DNA from 2 places in the Nonomuraea coxensis DSM 45129 genome. Region 2 is predicted to be linked to the other one. Evidence: riboswitches for the same ligand, from Rfam matches in the RefSeq annotation. Region 2 holds a riboswitch; the other holds the start of a gene.
What was found. A riboswitch is a leader RNA that binds a small molecule or an ion and turns the genes downstream of it on or off. The one in region 2 is predicted to bind S-adenosylmethionine.
Positions count from the first base shown of each region.

Region 1: it holds a riboswitch for S-adenosylmethionine, as region 2 does, so the genes downstream of both, thrC (threonine synthase) here and Nocox_RS41125 (aminotransferase class V-fold PLP-dependent enzyme) in region 2, are expected to answer to the same signal.

Region 1 covers NZ_CP068985.1:8,364,004-8,371,828, forward strand. Annotated here, with positions in the region: gene Nocox_RS39175 (cold-shock protein) at 1-105, opposite strand, end outside; gene Nocox_RS39180 (MoaD/ThiS family protein) at 346-621, opposite strand; gene thrC (threonine synthase) at 645-1,880, opposite strand; SAM riboswitch class I at 1,894-2,035, opposite strand; gene Nocox_RS39190 (RNA polymerase sigma factor) at 2,115-2,669, opposite strand; gene Nocox_RS39195 (alpha,alpha-trehalose-phosphate synthase (UDP-forming)) at 2,701-4,125, shown strand; gene Nocox_RS39200 (hypothetical protein) at 4,141-4,713, opposite strand; gene otsB (trehalose-phosphatase) at 4,752-5,537, opposite strand; gene Nocox_RS39210 (DUF3263 domain-containing protein) at 5,560-5,859, opposite strand; gene Nocox_RS39215 (SAM hydrolase/SAM-dependent halogenase family protein) at 5,976-6,782, shown strand; gene Nocox_RS39220 (S8 family serine peptidase) at 6,866-7,825, shown strand, end outside.
Region 2 covers NZ_CP068985.1:8,769,073-8,776,897, forward strand. Annotated here, with positions in the region: gene panC (pantoate--beta-alanine ligase) at 1-52, opposite strand, end outside; gene Nocox_RS41100 (Rossmann-like and DUF2520 domain-containing protein) at 108-998, opposite strand; gene Nocox_RS41105 (chaplin) at 1,305-1,532, opposite strand; gene Nocox_RS41110 (SAM-dependent methyltransferase) at 1,732-2,694, shown strand; gene Nocox_RS41115 (cytochrome P450) at 2,708-3,904, opposite strand; gene Nocox_RS41120 (TerC family protein) at 3,904-4,671, opposite strand; SAM riboswitch class IV at 4,787-4,902, shown strand; gene Nocox_RS41125 (aminotransferase class V-fold PLP-dependent enzyme) at 4,946-6,247, shown strand; gene Nocox_RS41130 (DoxX family protein) at 6,291-7,085, opposite strand; gene Nocox_RS41135 (NADH-quinone oxidoreductase subunit D) at 7,217-7,825, shown strand, end outside.

The DNA.
Region 1 (7,825 bases), 410 kb from region 2:
CATCAGGATCGCGGAGTAATGGACGAATACATCCTTACCACCGTCTACCGCGATGAAGCCGTAGCCCTTGTCCGCGTTGAACCACTTGACGGTGCCCTGCGCCACTTCCGACTCCTCTTACTGGGGCTACGGATCTCGCCCATTCCACCGCGAGACCCGTAATCGTCTGACTTAATGTCAAATCAGGCAGACGATCGCCTCGACCATACCTGTGGCAAGGGGTTTGGCAACAGAGTCAATCCGCGAACGACGCATTTGTTCGCAGCCCAGGTACTTCAACGTTTGAATAGGTCCGAAAAGCAGAAGGCGCCCGCTAGGGGCGCCTTCTGTCATGTCGTACGGGCCTCAGCCGCCGGCGACCGCCGGGATGATGGAGATCTGCGCGCCCTGCGGGGCCGGAGTGTCCAGGCCCTCGGCGAAACGGACGTCCTCTTCCCCCACGTAAACGTTGACAAAACGTCGAATCTTGCCCGATTCATCCAGAATTCTCGCGCCGATGCCCGGGTAGTCGGCGTCGAGCTTGGCGAGCACGTCACGAAGAGTCGCGCCCTCGCCACTCACTTCCGCGTTTCCGCCGGTGTAGGTGCGCAGAATGGTGGGAATCCGCACAGTAACGCTCATGGTTATCTCGCCTTTCCTGGTTGTCAGACAGCCGCGCGGAACGCGTCGAGGGACGGCTTGATCACGGCGGTGGGCCGCGACGACTCGCCGGCGATGGCGTCCAGCGTCTTCAGGCCGTCGCCGGTGTTGAGGACCACGGTCTCGGCCTCGGGGTCGAGCCGCCCCGTCTCGACCAGCTTCTTCAGCACGCCGACCGTGACGCCGCCCGCGGTCTCGGCGAAGATGCCCTCGGTCGAGGCCAGCAGCTTGATCGCGGCCACGACCTCGGCGTCGGTGACGTCCTCGACGGCCCCGCCGGTGCGCCGGGCGATGTCCAGCACGTAGGGGCCGTCGGCCGGGTTGCCGATGGCCAGCGACTTCGCGATGGTGTCCGGCTTGACCGGCTGGACGACGTCGTGCCCCGCCTTGTAGGCCGCCGACACCGGCGAGCACCCGGCCGCCTGCGCGCCGAAGACCTTGTAGGGGGTGTCCTCGACCAGGCCCAGGGCGATCAGCTCCTTGAAACCCTTGTCGATCTTGGTGAGCTGCGAGCCGGAGGCGATCGGGATGACGATCTGCTCGGGCAGCCGCCAGCCGAGCTGCTCGGCGATCTCGTACGCGAGCGTCTTGGAGCCCTCGGCGTAGTAGGGGCGCAGGTTGACGTTGACGAACCCCCACTTGTCGCCCAGCGGGTCGCCGATCAGCTCCGAGCAGAACCGGTTGACCTCGTCGTAGCTGCCGTCGATGCCGATCAGCCTGCCGCCGAACACCCGGGCCATGGCGATCTTCGCCTCTTCCAGGTCGGCCGGGATGAACACGCAGGCGTCGAGCCCGGCCCGCGCCGCCGCGGCGGTGACCGCGCCCGCGAGGTTGCCGGTGGAGGAGCAGGAGAGCGTGTGGAAGCCGAAGGTGCGCGCCGCCTCGACGGCGATGGCGACCACCCGGTCCTTGAAGGAGTGGGTGGGGTTGCCGGAGTCGTCCTTGACGTGCAGGGACCTGATGCCGAGCGCCCGCCCGAGGTTGCCCGCCCTGACCAGCTGGGTCCAGCCGGGGTTCATGTTGGGCTTGCTCGCCACGTCGGCGGGGACCGGGAGCAGCGAGCGGTAGCGCCAGATGCTGGCCGGGCCCGCGGCGATGTCCTCGCGGGTCACCCGGCCGAACTCGTAGGCCGCTTCGAGCGGCCCGAAACACTCCAGACACGCGAAACTCGGCCCGAGCGGGTAGCGGGCGCCGCACTCGCGGCAGGACAGAGCGACGGCAGGACCAAAGTCGTGCGACATGAAGCGAGGCCTTCCCTCATCTTCGCCCACGGCCACCTTGACCGCGAACCGGAATTGGCACCTTGTCCCGGTCGGCCTCGCCAGGTCGCGAGTCGAAAGCCGGGAGGGTTGCCGGGGCTTCGCAGGGCCGGTCCCTCCACCCCTCTGGATGAGCTGTATGAAGTTGTTGAACCCGACTCTACCCGCTGAAGTGGCCGGAGTTACCACCTGTCTCAGCACATGAGACAGCGCGTCTCACCGATAGTCCTCACCCAGCGCTGCCTGCACGTACTTGCGGGCCTGGTGGATGCGCGACTTCGCGGTGCCGAGCGGGATGCCGAGCTGCTCGGCCACCTCGTTGTAGTCGAGCTGCACGATGTCGCGCAGGACCAGCGCCTGCGCCAGGTCGGGTTTGTCGGCCTCCAGCGCCTCCATCGCGTCGAGCAGGTCGAGCCGCGAGCCCGCGATCACGCTCACCCGCCGCGCGTCGGGCTTCTGCGTCGGCAGCTCGTCGGAGGTCTGCTCGGCCGCCCTGCGCTTCAGCGACCGGTAGGTGGTGCGCGCGCAGTTGGCCGTGACGATGTGCAGCCACGTGCTGAACCTGGCGCGCCCTTCGAAGCGGCCGATGTTGCGGGCCACCGCGAGCAGGGTGTCCTGCGACGCCTCCTCGGCGTCCTGGTGGTACGGCAGGATCCGGGAGCAGTGGCGCATCACATCGGGCTCGATCCTGGCCAGCAACTCGCCGAGCGCGCGATGATCTCCAGCGGCGGCGGATCGGGCGAGTTCCTCGGTTAGCTCATCAAGCGCCATAGCTGGGATCCTATGATCGGAGGGAGCTTCGATGAACAGCGTCCTCGTGGCCTCCAACAGAGGGCCGGTCTCCTTCACCGTCTCCGACGACGGTGTCCTCACCATGAGACGGGGCGGCGGCGGTCTCGTCTCCGGGCTGTCCGGGGTCACGAAAGGCGACGGCGTCCTGTGGGTCTGCGCGGCGCTGTCCGACGACGACCGCAGCGCCGTGCGCCTGTCGCCGGGCGGCCGCCTCGACCAGGCCGGCTACGACACCGGGCCGCTGCGCATGCTCGACATCCCCGCGGCCACCTTCCACCGCGCCTACAACGCCGTGGCCAACTCCACGCTGTGGTTCGTCAACCACCTGCTCTACGACATCCCCAACGCGCCCAGCTTCGGCATCCGCTTCGCCCGCGAGTGGGAGTCCTACCGCGACTACAACGGCGCCTTCGCGCTCGCCCTCGCCGAGGAGGCCGGGCACGGCGCCCGCGTGATGGTGCAGGACTACCACCTGACGCTCACCCCCGCCATGCTCAGGGCCGAGCGGCCCGACCTGCGCATCGCGCACTTCAGCCACACCCCGTGGGCGCCGCCCGAGTACTTCTCGCTGCTGCCCGACGAGGTGGCCGGCGAGGTCCTGGAGGGCATACTCGGCGCCGACCACGCCGGGTTCCTGGCCGAACGGTGGGCGGCGGCGTTCATGGACTGCTGCGAGGCGGTGCTCGGGGCCGAGGTCGACCGCGCCGCCCCCAGCGTCACCCACGAGGGCCGCACCACCAGGATCGGCGTCCACAGCCTGGGGGTGGACGGCGCGGCGCTGTGGGAGCGGGCCTGCGAGCCCGACGTCGAGTCGCACATGACGGCGATCAGGGAGCAGGTCGGCGACCGCCGGCTCATCGTCCGCATCGACCGCACCGAGCTGTCGAAGAACATCGTGCGCGGCCTGGTGGCCTACGGCGAGTTCCTGGCCGCCCATCCCGAGTGGCACGGCCGCGTGGTGCACCTGGCCTTCGCCTATCCGAGCCGGCACGACCTGCCGGAATACCGCGAGTACACCGCCTCGGTGCAGCGCTGCGCCCAGGAGATCGAGAACGAGTTCGCCACCGAGGACTGGGACCCGCTCATCCTCAACGTGCACGACGACTATCCGCGCTCGCTGGCCGCGTACCGGATGGCCGACGTGCTGCTGGTCAACCCGATCCGCGACGGCATGAACCTGGTGGCCAAGGAGGGCCCGGTGCTGTCGCCGCGCTGCGCGCTGGTGCTCTCGCGGGAGGCGGGCGCGGCGGCCGAGCTGGGCCCGCACGCCCTCGTGGTCAACCCCTACGACGTCAGCGGCACGGCCGCCGCCCTGCACGAGGCGCTGGTCATGCCGGAGGACGAGCGGCGGGCGCGGCGCGACAAGCTGCGCGCCGCGGCCACCGCCCTGCCGCCCCAGAAGTGGCTCGCGGCCCAGCTCGACGCCCTCGGCTGAGCCGCGGGCCCGCGCTCACCGCCAGTCGGCGTGCTTCAGCGCGTCGGCCAGCCCGGGGGTGTTCCACTGGTCGACGACCAGGATCTTGCTCTTCGGCAGGTACCACTCGCGCTGGGTGAAGCGGCTCTTGACCTTGCCGCCGCTGAAGCTGACGCAGGTGGACTTCCAGGCGTTGTACGCGGCCTTGTGGCCCGGCCCGACCTGCCGGAGCCCCCGGGTGACCTTCGGCCCGATGACCTCGCCCCACTTGTCGTTGGACGGGCAGGGCTGCACGTCGCTCGCCGGGTAGTACGGGTTCTTGCCGGTGTAGGGGCCCCAGCCCTCCGCGCCGCGCTTGATGAACGACGGCCCGAGGATGTAGAACGCGTCGCACTCCACCGTCCGCCAGCCCACGGCCCGCCCGCACTTGCCGGTCACGACCTGCACGTTGTCCGGGCCGAACCGGTGGACCACCCACTGGATCGGGATGTAGAGGGTGAGCCCGGCACGCAGCCTCAGCTCCTGGGCGGGAGCGGCGTGGGCGGGGAAGGCCCCGGCGGTGAGGGTGACGGCGGCGGTGGCGGCGACGGCGAGGTAACGCTTGATCATGCGTCCGACCCTAGAGAACCGGACTTGCAGTCCAGTCGTCAACGGCTGAACGCCGACGCCAGCTCCGCCAGCAGCGCCAGCACGCCGTCCGGGCCGTCCACCACGATGTCGGCCCGCTCGGCCAGCGCGGTCACCTCCGCCGAGCCGCTGCACACGGTCACCCCGGGCAGCCCGGAGGCCCGTACGGCGTCGAAGGCCGCGAGGTCGCCCAGGTCGTCGCCGGCGAACAGCACCGAGCGCGCCTCCCGCTCGGCCAGGAACAGGCCGAGCGCGTGCCCCTTGTCCATGCCGGGCGGCCGCAGCTCCAGCACCATGCGGCCGGGCTCGACCACCAGCCCGTGCCGCGCGGCGAGCCCGGCCAGCGGCTCGCGCAGCGCGGCCAGCGCGCCCTCGGGGTCGGGGGCGCGGCGGGTGTGCACCGCGACGGCCCTGCCCTTGTCCTCGACCGTCACGCCCACGACGCCGGCCGAGTCGAGCAGCGCGGGCAGCTCGGCCCGCGCCCTGGGCACGCCGGGCGGCGGGGGCGGGGCGGAGAGCCGGCCGTGCTCCCAGCGTTCGAAGCCGTAGTGGCCGAGGATGACCAGCCCGGGAACGTCGGCCAGCCCCGGGCCCAGCTCCAGCGCGGTGGCGGGGGGCCGGCCGGTCACGATGGCCACGGCCCGCACGTGCGCGCCGAGCTCGGCGAGGACCGCGGGCGCCTTGGGGTGGATCACCGCGGTCGCGGGATCGGGCACGATCGGGGACAGCGTGCCGTCGAAGTCGAGCCCGATCACGGCCCCGGCCGGGTCCTTCAGGATTGCTTCGATTCCAGGGATGTTCTCCACGCGGCTGCCCGTACCCAGCCCGTCAGGGGCGCATGCCAAGCCTTCTGGCCGCGCGGTCGCGCTGCCGCTGGGCGCGCAGCCTGCGCAGGCGCTTGACCAGCATGGGGTCGTGCTCAAGCGCCTCCGGGCGGTCGATCAGCTCGCCCAGCATCTGGTAGTAGCGCGTGGCGGAGAACCCGAAGGTCTCCTTGATGGCCTGCTCCTTCGCGCCCGCGTAGCGCCACCATTGGCGTTCGAAGGCGAGGAGCTCGATGTCGCGTTCGGTCAGTGGCTGTCGGGACGGCTCGTGGGCAGCATCGTCACCGCTGAGGGGTGCTCCCATGGTGTCCTCCTCTGAGGGGGCGGGTGACGGTCCCGTCACCCGCACGGCCCGTGGCCAATCGTAATGTGCTGAGTGCGGCTGTTCACGGTGGATTGGGAGACGTACAGTCGCGAAATGTGACCTCCGTAATCACGCTCCTCACCGACTACGGGCTTGAGGATGGCTATGTGGCGGCCTGTCATGGGGTGATCGCCGGCATCGCCCCGCAGGCCCGGGTGATCGACGTGTGCCATCTGGTGCCGTCCGGGGACGTACGGCGCGGCGCGGCGATCCTCGCGCAGACGATCCCGTACCTGCCGCGTGGCATCCACGTCGGCGCGGTGGATCCCGGCCCCGGGGGCGCGCGGCGGGCCGTGGCGGTGGAGGCGGGCGGCCGGATGTTCGTCGGCCCGGACAACGGGCTGCTGTCGTGGGCGGTGGAGGCCAGCGGCGGGGCGCGGGCCGCGTACGAGATCAGCAACGAGGCGCACTTCCTGCGTCCGGTGTCGCCCACCTTCCCCGGCAGGGACGTCCTCGCGCCGGTCGCCGGGCGGCTGTGGGGCGGGCTGGACCCGGCCGAGCTGGGGCCCGAGGTGCCGGTGGAGCGGCTGGCACGGCTGCCGCAGCCCATCTCGCACCTGCGCGACGGCTCCGTGGAGGGCGAGGTCGTCTCGGTGGACGGCCACGGCAACACGCAGCTCTCGATCGCCGCCGCCGACCTGCTGGCGCTCGGGGTGCGGCCCGGCGACACGCTCGGGGTGTGGCTGGGGCGGCGGCAGCTCGCGTTGCCGTACCGGGAGACGTACGCGGCGGTGCCGCCGGGCGAGCTGGTGGTCTTCGCGGACTCGGCGGGGCTGGTCGCGATCGCGGTGAACTTCGGGGACGCGGCGCAGCGGCTGGGGCTCCCGCCCGGCGCGCATGTCCGACTTTCGCCTACGCGGTAGCAGCAAAGCCCACAGAACGGAATTACTCCGCGTATCGGACTGTTTACCGAACCGTCGGATAGCGGTGGCGGTCGCGTGTCAGAATGCCGGACGTTCGAGCGTTCCCCCCTCCCCCGCTCGAGGTCTCCGTGTACCACCTGTCCGCTGTGCTGCTCCTCGCCGTGCTGACCGTGCTCCGGCCGGCGCCGTCGCCCCCGGCCGCGCGAGGCGGCGCTCCGGATCGCGACGGCGGTGCGGCGGGCCCTGACCGGATGAGGAGCCTGCTCGCCGCGGCACTGGCCGCCGTATGCGTGGTCGCCGTCCCGGCCTCCGTGACGGCCGACCACACCACCGGTCCAGCCGCCGGCCCTGGCGTCAGGGCCGGCGGCGAGGCCGGGGCCGCGACCAGCGGCGAGGTCGGGGCGATGGCGCGGGCCGGGCAGTGGCAGCTCGGGGCGTTACGCCTGCCCGAGGCGTGGCGGCGCAGCAGGGGCAGGGGCGTGCTGGTCGCCGTGCTCGACACCGGCGTCGACGCCCGCCATCCCGACCTCGCGGGCGCCGTCACCGAGGGCCCCGACCTCACCGGCGCGGCGCGCGGCCACGGGCCGTGGGGCCACCACGGCACCGCGATGGCCGCCCTGATCGCCGGCCGCGGGCACGGCCCCGGCCGCGCCGCCGGAATCGTCGGCGTCGCGCCCGAGGCCCGCGTCCTCTCGGTACGGGTCACCCTGGAGAGCGGCGACCCGCAGCGCGAGCGGCTGCCCCCGGACGGGCACGACGCCCTGGCGCGCGGCATCCGCTACGCCGCCGACCACGGGGCCGGCGTGATCAGCATGTCGCTGGGCGGCGGCAGCGGCTCGTGGGAGGGCTCTGCGGCCGAGGAGGAGGCCGTCCGGTACGCGCTCGGCAAGGGCGCGGTCCTGGTCGCCTCCTCGGGCAACGACGGCGAGAGCGCCAACAGGAAGAACTTCCCCGCCGCCTATCCCGGCGTGATCGCCGTGGGAGCGGTGGACCGGCGGCTCAGGGTGGCCCGCTTCTCCAACCGGCAGGACTATCTGTCCGTC
Region 2 (7,825 bases):
CGCCACGCGCCTTGACCAGGTCTTCCCTGTTCCTGGCGACGATCAGATCCATGGGGCGGCCCCTCGCGTTCATGGCCTCCGCTTCGCGGCGGCGCTTCCTCGCACGGTCAGGTCCATATATTGCCGCCCAGCGCGTCGAGCAGCCGCTCCGCCTCCTCCGGTTTGAGCAGTCCGGCGGCGAGCGCGCGGTCGGCGGTGAGCCTGGCCAGCGCGATGTAGGCGTCGGCCGCCTCCGGGGCGGCCAGGATCAGCGCGTCGACGTGCTTGCGCACGGTGCCGGCGTCGCCGCGCACGACCGGGCCGGTGAGACCGGCGATGCCGAGCCGCAGGACGTTGTCGAGCGCGGCGCCGAGCAGCGGGCCCAGCATCCGCCCCGGATGCTCGACGCCGATGCGCCCGAGCAGGTCGGAGGACTCGGCGATGAGGGTGACCATGTGGTTGGCGGCTCCGGCCAGGGCCGCGTGGTAGAGCGCGCGGTCGGAGTCGGCGATCCAGACCGGCTCGCCGCCCATCTCGATGACCAGGGCCTCGGCGATCGGGCGCAGCGCGTCGGGGGCGGTGACGCCGTAGGAGATGCCGGTGAGCTTGTTGAGGTCGTCGTCGCGGCCGGTGAACGTCATCACGGGATGCAGCGCGAGCGGCAGCGCGCCGCGCCTGGCGGCCGGGTCGAGCACCGACAGCCCGTACGCGCCGCTGGTGTGCACCAGCAGCTTGCCCTGCAGATCGGCGCCGGTGGCGGCGAGGCCGCCGACGAGGTCGGGCAGCGCGTCGTCGGGCACGGTCAGCAGGATGAGCTGGGCCGCCGTCACCACCTCGTCGGGCCGGGACGGCGTCACGCCGAGGCGCTCAGCCGCCCAGCGCTGGGAGTTGTCGGACACGCCGCTCGCGGCGACGATGCGATGGCCGGCCTGCTGCAACGCGGCACCGAGGGCCGAGCCCACCTTGCCCGCCCCGAGCACGCCCACGCTCAGCCGGGCCGGGCGATCCCCTGCCTCCATGACGTCTCACCCCTGTCGACCGGATGGCACTGCCGCCCAGCGTAACGGCCTCTCCGTCCAGGGATTGTGACTGGTGCTTTGCCGGAGGTTGAGTTATCGGCAAAAGGGACAAGGGCATACAAAAGGTGCACCCCCTGTCGGAAGAGATGAGGAGAGGGGTTCACCGCATTGGAGCGGGCGCCGAGCCCTCGGACCCGACGCCCGCATGGTGACCTCTTGGAGGTGCGCCTGGCCGGTGCTCCGCCGACTGCCCGGCCGGGAGTCCGAGCCCGGACCGGACCGCACCGGTCCGGGCTCCCCGCTTCGTCAGCGGTTCTTCAGGTGGGAGGTCGCCCCACCCTTGCAGCCGGCCACGCTGACGCCGATGACCGCGACGGCGTTGCCGCAGACGTTGACGGGCACGCTGATCGGGACGTTGACCTGGTTGCCACCCAGGATGCTGCCGTTGCCGCTGGTGATGTCGGCGTGGGCGACGGGCGCGGACAGCGCGAGAGCCGCGGCGGCACCGACCAGGACCAGGGTCTTCTTCAGCATGTGAGCTCCTTTTCGATTGCGCGGCACGAGGGCCGCGGACGTTGGCTTGCGCCGGGAACGGCCGCCGCAGTCGCCACCTGGGGGTTGGCGCAACGCAGCCGACCGGCGACAGAACGTAAACAGTACCGCAAGCGAACGACAATGAGTAGTCACGAGATGACGGTGCGTGCCATCGACGAGTCGTGAGATAGTCCATGACATGTGGCTGACCTGGCGCGCCGCGACCCAGCGAGCGCTGTACGGCGAGGCGGGCTTCTATCTCCGCGAGCGCCCCTCGGGCCACTTCCGCACGTCCGTCAGCGCCTCGGCGGCGTTCGCCGAGGCGGTGCTGGCCCTGCTCCGCGAGGTGGACGCCGAGCTCGGCAAGCCCGACAGGCTCGACCTGGTCGACATCGGCGCCGGCGAGGGCACCCTGGTCACCCGCGTGCTCGCCGCGGCCGAGCCCGGCCTGAGCGAGCGGCTGCGGGTCACGGCGGTCGACCTGTCGCCCCGGCCGGAGGGCCTGCCCGAGCGGGTCGAGTGGCGCGGCGGGCTGCCCGACGCCATCCAGGGCCTCGCCATCGCCAACGAGTGGCTCGACAACGTGCCGGTGGACGTCGTCGAGCAGACCTCCGGCGGGCCGCGGCTGGTCATGGTCGACGTCCACACGGGCGAGGAGCGCGTCGGCGGGGCCCTGCGGCCCGCCGACCGGGAGTGGCTCGAACGGTGGTGGCCACTCCCCCGGGTCGGGGCGCGGGCCGAGATCGGACGGCCCCGCGACGAGGCGTGGGCGGCGGTCGTCACCCGCCTCACCAGGGGCCGGGCGATCGCCGTCGATTATGCACATCCTGTGGACAACCGCCCCCTCTGCGGCACGCTGACCGGCTACCGTGACGGGGCGGTCGTCAGCCCCATACCCGACGGCACCTGCGACATCACCGCGCACGTGGCGCTCGACGCCTGCGCGGAGGCGGGCCGCCGGGCCGGCGCGATATCCACAACCTTGTCCACACAGCGCGCCGCGCTGCGCGCCCTGGGCCTGACCGGCGCCCGGCCGCCGGTCGAGCTGGCCCACCGGGATCCGCGCGGCTACCTGCGGGCGCTGGCCAGGGCGTCGGAGGAGGGCGAGCTCATCGATCCGGCCGGGCTCGGCGGCTTCGGCTGGCTCGACCAGCGCCGCTGACGGCGCCGCTCCGTCAGGCGGGGGTGGCGGTGAGGTGCAGAGCCTCCAGGCCGCGGATGATGTAGCCGGGCTTCCACGAGGGCTCCTCGCGCAGCTCCAGGCTCACCGTACGGTCCAGCAGCGCCCCGAACGACTCCATCAGCTCGATGCGGGCCAGCGGCGCCCCCAGGCAGAAGTGGATGCCGGCGCCGAAGGAGATGTGCGGGTTGTCGGCCCGCCCCACGTCCAGCCGGTCCGGGTCCTCGAACGCCTCGGGGTCCCGGTTGGCCGAGCCGAACAGCAGCGCCACCTCGGCCCCGCGCGGGATCTCCACCCCGTGGACCTCGATGTCCTCCAGCACCCACCGCTCGAACAGCTGCAGCGGCGTGTCCCAGCGCAGCAGCTCCTCGACGGCGGTGGGCAGCAGCGAGCGGTCGGCGCGCAGCCTGGCCAGCTCCTCCGGGTTCCTGAACAGCGACCACCAGCCGTTGCCTGTGACGTTCACGGTGGCCTCGTGCCCGGCGTTGAGCAGCAGCACGCAGGTGCCGATCAGCTCGTCCTCGGTCAGCTCGGGGATCTGGGCGAGCGCGCTGACCAGGTCGTCGCCGGGGGCGGCGCGGCGGACGCGGGCCAGGTCCCTGAGGTAGCCGGCGAACTCCGAGGCCGCGCGGACGGCGGTGTGCTGCGCCTCGATGCCCGGGTTGAGCTCGTACATGCCGCAGATGTCGGCCGACCAGGGGCGGAGCAGGTGGCGGTCGGCCTCGGGGATGCCGAGCATCTCGGCGATCACGGTGACCGGCAGCGGCTCGGCGACCTCGGCGAGCAGGTCACCCCCGCCCTTCTCCACGAACGTGTCCGCGAGCCCGCCCGCGATGGCCCGCACGCGCGGCCGCAGGGACTCGACCATGCGCGGCGTGAACGCCTTCGACACCAGCCGCCGCAGCCGCGTGTGCACCGGCGGCTCGACGTCCAGCATGCCCGCCCTGATCACCCGCCAGAACGGCTCCTGGAACTCCGGCTCCGGCTGCCTGCCGAACTCCTCGTGCGTGGCCACGTGCAGGTACGACCTGCCCAGGCGACGGTCCCTGAGCAGGGCGTTGACGTCGGCGTGACGGGAGACGAGCCACTGGTCGGTGGGCTCGTAGTAGCTGACGGGCCGCTCGCGCCGCAGCTCGTCGTAGACCGGATAGGGATGGGCTACGAAATCCGGATTCCAGGGGTCAAAGCGCACTATTGCATCTTAGGAGCCTCCGCCTCGTGCTCGACAGCCTCCACCTGCCGCTGCCTGGCGTTCTTGCTCCGCACCCGGATGTTCAGCAACTCCACGACGACCGAGAACGCCATCGCGAAGTAGATGTAGCCCTTCGGGATGTGCTGGTCCAGGCCCTCGGCGACGAGCACCACGCCGATCAGCACCAGGAACGCCAGCGCCAGCATCTTGACGCTCGGGTGCTGGTCCACGAAGCGGCTGATCGGCCCCGAGGCGAACAGCATCACCACGACCGCCACCACCACCGCCGCGACCATCACGCCGAGCTCGTCCACCATGCCGACCGCGGTGATGACCGAGTCCAGCGAGAACACCACGTCAAGGATCATGATCTGCAGGATCACCGACGTGAACGAGGTGACGGCGGCCTTCTTGCCGTCCTTGCCCACCGGGCCGTCCATGGTGTGGCCGATCTCGGTGACGCTCTTGCCCAGCAGGAAGAGCCCGCCGAGCAGCAGGATGAGGTCCCGTCCCGAGATCTCCTGTCCGAGCACCGTGAACAGCGGCTCGGTGAGCTGCACCACCCACGACAGACCGAGCAGCAGGAGCAGCCGGCTGACCAGGGCCGCGGCCAGGCCGAGCACCCGGGCCCTGTCGCGCTGCTCGGGCGGCAGCTTCCCCGCCAGGATGGAGATGAAGATGATGTTGTCGATCCCCAGGACGATCTCCAGGGCGACAAGGGTGAAGAAGCCGATCCACATCTGGGGGTCGGCCACCCAGTCCAACATCCGAACACCTCCGTCAAGCGCGGGCCAACGAACTTTCCGGGCACAACGCGCCAACCACCACAGAAGTTCACGCACTTGCGTTTTGCCGCCAGGTGTCGGTTATAGTGCGGGCGTAGGTCATGAGCGCCAGCGACAAGCCCCGGCTAGCTGGCCGGCAACCCTCGCGTCCGCGGCGGGGTGCCCCGGGTGAAGACCTGGTCCGTCACGAGGTGTGGCGGGCAAGCGCGGGCTCCAAGGTCGCCTCCTGGGGTCCGATGACCCGAGGAGCATTGCTGTGCCCACTCTGACGATCTTCAGCGACGCCGCCGCCCCCGCCGAGGCCCCCGCCGCCGCGACGGAGACCGCCCGGCCCGTCCCCGCCGTGCTCGGGGCCGACCTGGAGGTGCCGGTCAAGGGCGGCCGGCTCGTCCGGTACGCCAACCTCGACTACGCCGCCAGCGCGCCCTGTCTGGAGCCGGTCAGCGCCGCCGTCACCGCCGCGCTCCCGGCCTACTCCAGCGTCCACCGCGGCGCCGGCTACGCCTCCCAGCTCACCACCGCCAGATACGAGCAGGCCCGCCACACCGTACGGGCCTTCGTGGGCGCCCGCCCCTCCGACGCGGTGATCTTCACCCGCAACACCACCGACGCCACCAACCTGCTGGCCCGCTGCCTGCCCGCCGGCACCACCGTCGTCGTCTTCGACACCGAGCACCACGCCGCGCTCCTGCCCTGGCGCGACGCCGTCCGGCTGGCCCCGCCCGCCTTCCCCGGCGAGGCCGTACGCGCCGCCGACGAGGCGCTGGCCGCGATCGACGGGCCCAAGCTGCTCGTCGTCACCGCCGCCTCCAACGTCACCGGCGAGCTGTGGCCGATCGCCGCGCTGGCGCACATCGCGCACCGCCACGGGGCGCGCATCCTGGTGGACGCCGCGCAGCTCGTGCCGCACCGGCAGCTCAACCTGACCGCGCTGGACCTCGACTACGTGGCCTTCTCCGGGCACAAGCTGTACGCGCCGTTCGGCGCCGGGGCGCTCGTGGGGCGCGGGGACTGGCTGGCGGGCGGTGAGCCGTACCTGAAGGGCGGGGGCGCGGTGCGCGCGGTCGGCGAGGCCCCCGAGCGGGCCCCCGAGTGGCACGAGGACCCCGAGCCGCGCCACGAGGCGGGCACCCCCAACGTGCTCGGCGCGATCGCGCTGGCCGCGGCCTGCGACGCGCTCACCGCCACCGGCTGGACGCCGCTGGTGCGCGAGGAGGAGCGGCTGCTCGCGCGGCTCCGCGCCGGGCTGGCCGCCATCGAAGGGGTACGCGAGCTGACGCTGTGGGGGAAGGACCACCCGCGCGTCGGCATCGTCTCGTTCACCGTGGACGGGCACGCGGCGCGGGAGGTGGCCGAGGCGCTCTCCGGCGAGTACGGCATCGGCGTGCGTGACGGCAAGTTCTGCGCGCACCCGTTCGTCCGGCACCTGCTGGGCACGGCCGACGGCGGGTGCGAGGACGGCACGGCCTCGGCCGTACGGGCCTCCATCGGCATCGGGACCACCGAGGAGCACGTGGACCGGCTGGTCGAGGCCCTGCGCGTCATCGTCGGCCGCTGACCGGGGCGGCCGAGCCCCGCGGGTCAGCGCGGGTCAGCGCGGGTCAGCGGTTCGGCGGCTTGCGGTGCTCCGGCTGGTCCTCGGAGACCAGGGCGTCGATGTCGCGCATGTCCTCGTCGTCGAGCCCGCCCGCGTGGGTGCGCGGCGCGGACGGCTGCCGGGGGATCTCCGGCCGCTCGGCAGGCGTCCCCGGCTCCGCGGGCGTCACCGGCTCCTCGGCCCGGCGGCCGGTGCCGACGCCGGCCTCGGAGCCGCCCTGCATGCCGGCGCCCGCTTCCTGGCCGCCCCGCATGCCGGCGCCGGCCGCGTAGGCGCCCTCCGCGCTTCCGGGTCTGACGCCGGTGGTCCTGACGTTGGACGGGCCGGGACCCATGCCGGCGCCGGGCCGGCGCTCGACCAGCTCGTCCTCGGCGACCTGGTGCCTCGCACGGCGCCGGAAGATCGCGCGGAACAGCCCGTCCAGCCCGATCCGCCCGCCGCCGAGCGCCAGGAACAGCAGGCTGAGCGAGCCGAGCGCGGCCGCCAGTTCCCATCCGCCCTCGCCCACGAAGACGCCCTTGTTCCCGTGCACGAAGATGATCGCGCCCAGCATGTTGATCAGCAGCAGCAGCGCCACCGGCCGCACCAGCAGCCCGAGGATGAGGAAGATGCCGCCGACGGTCTCGACCACGCTGGCGTAGCCGGCGGCGGCGCCGGGCATCGGGACCCCCATGTCCCTGAACGCCGCCGTCGTCGCGCCGAGGCCGCCCTGCCACTTCTGCCAGCCGTGCGCCACGAAGATCACGCCGGTGACCACCCTGGCGATCAGGGCCGCAATATCGAACACAACTCTCTTCATGGTGCTTCTCCCCCCGTTCCCCATCTCCTCCCCACGTCCGTCACCTAGTCCCACGAGCCAGGCAAATTCGCACCGATCCTTGACCATCCCCCGCGCTGGATCGCCCTCATGGACGGTGGGAGCATGGCCGTATGACGGAACGTGTGGTCGGGATGGGTGCGGGCGCGAAGGAGCTGGCCACCGAGGACATGATCCTCAACATCGGCCCCCAGCATCCGTCGACGCACGGCGTGCTCCGCCTCCGGCTCACGCTCGACGGCGAGCGCATCGCCACCGCCGAGCCGATCATCGGCTACATGCACCGGGGCGCGGAGAAACTGTTCGAGGTCCGCGACTACCGCCAGATCATCATGCTGGCCAACCGGCACGACTGGCTCGCCGGGTTCGCCAACGAGCTGGGCGTGGTGCTCGCCGCCGAACGCCTGCTCGGCATGGAGCCGCCGGTCCGGGCCGTGTGGGCGCGCACGCTGCTGGCCGAGCTCAACCGGGTGCTGAGCCACCTCATGTTCCTCGGCTCGTACCCGCTGGAGCTGGGCGCGATGACGCCGATCTTCTACTCCTTCAACGAGCGCGAGCGCATCCAGGCCGTCATGGAGGAGATCTCCGGCGGGCGCATGCACTACATGTTCAACCGGGTCGGCGGACTCAAGGAGGACCTGCCGCTGGGCTGGCTGGACCGGGTGTCGGAGGCCGTCGCCGAGACCCGCCGCCGGATGCCGGTCATCGAGGACCTCATCCTG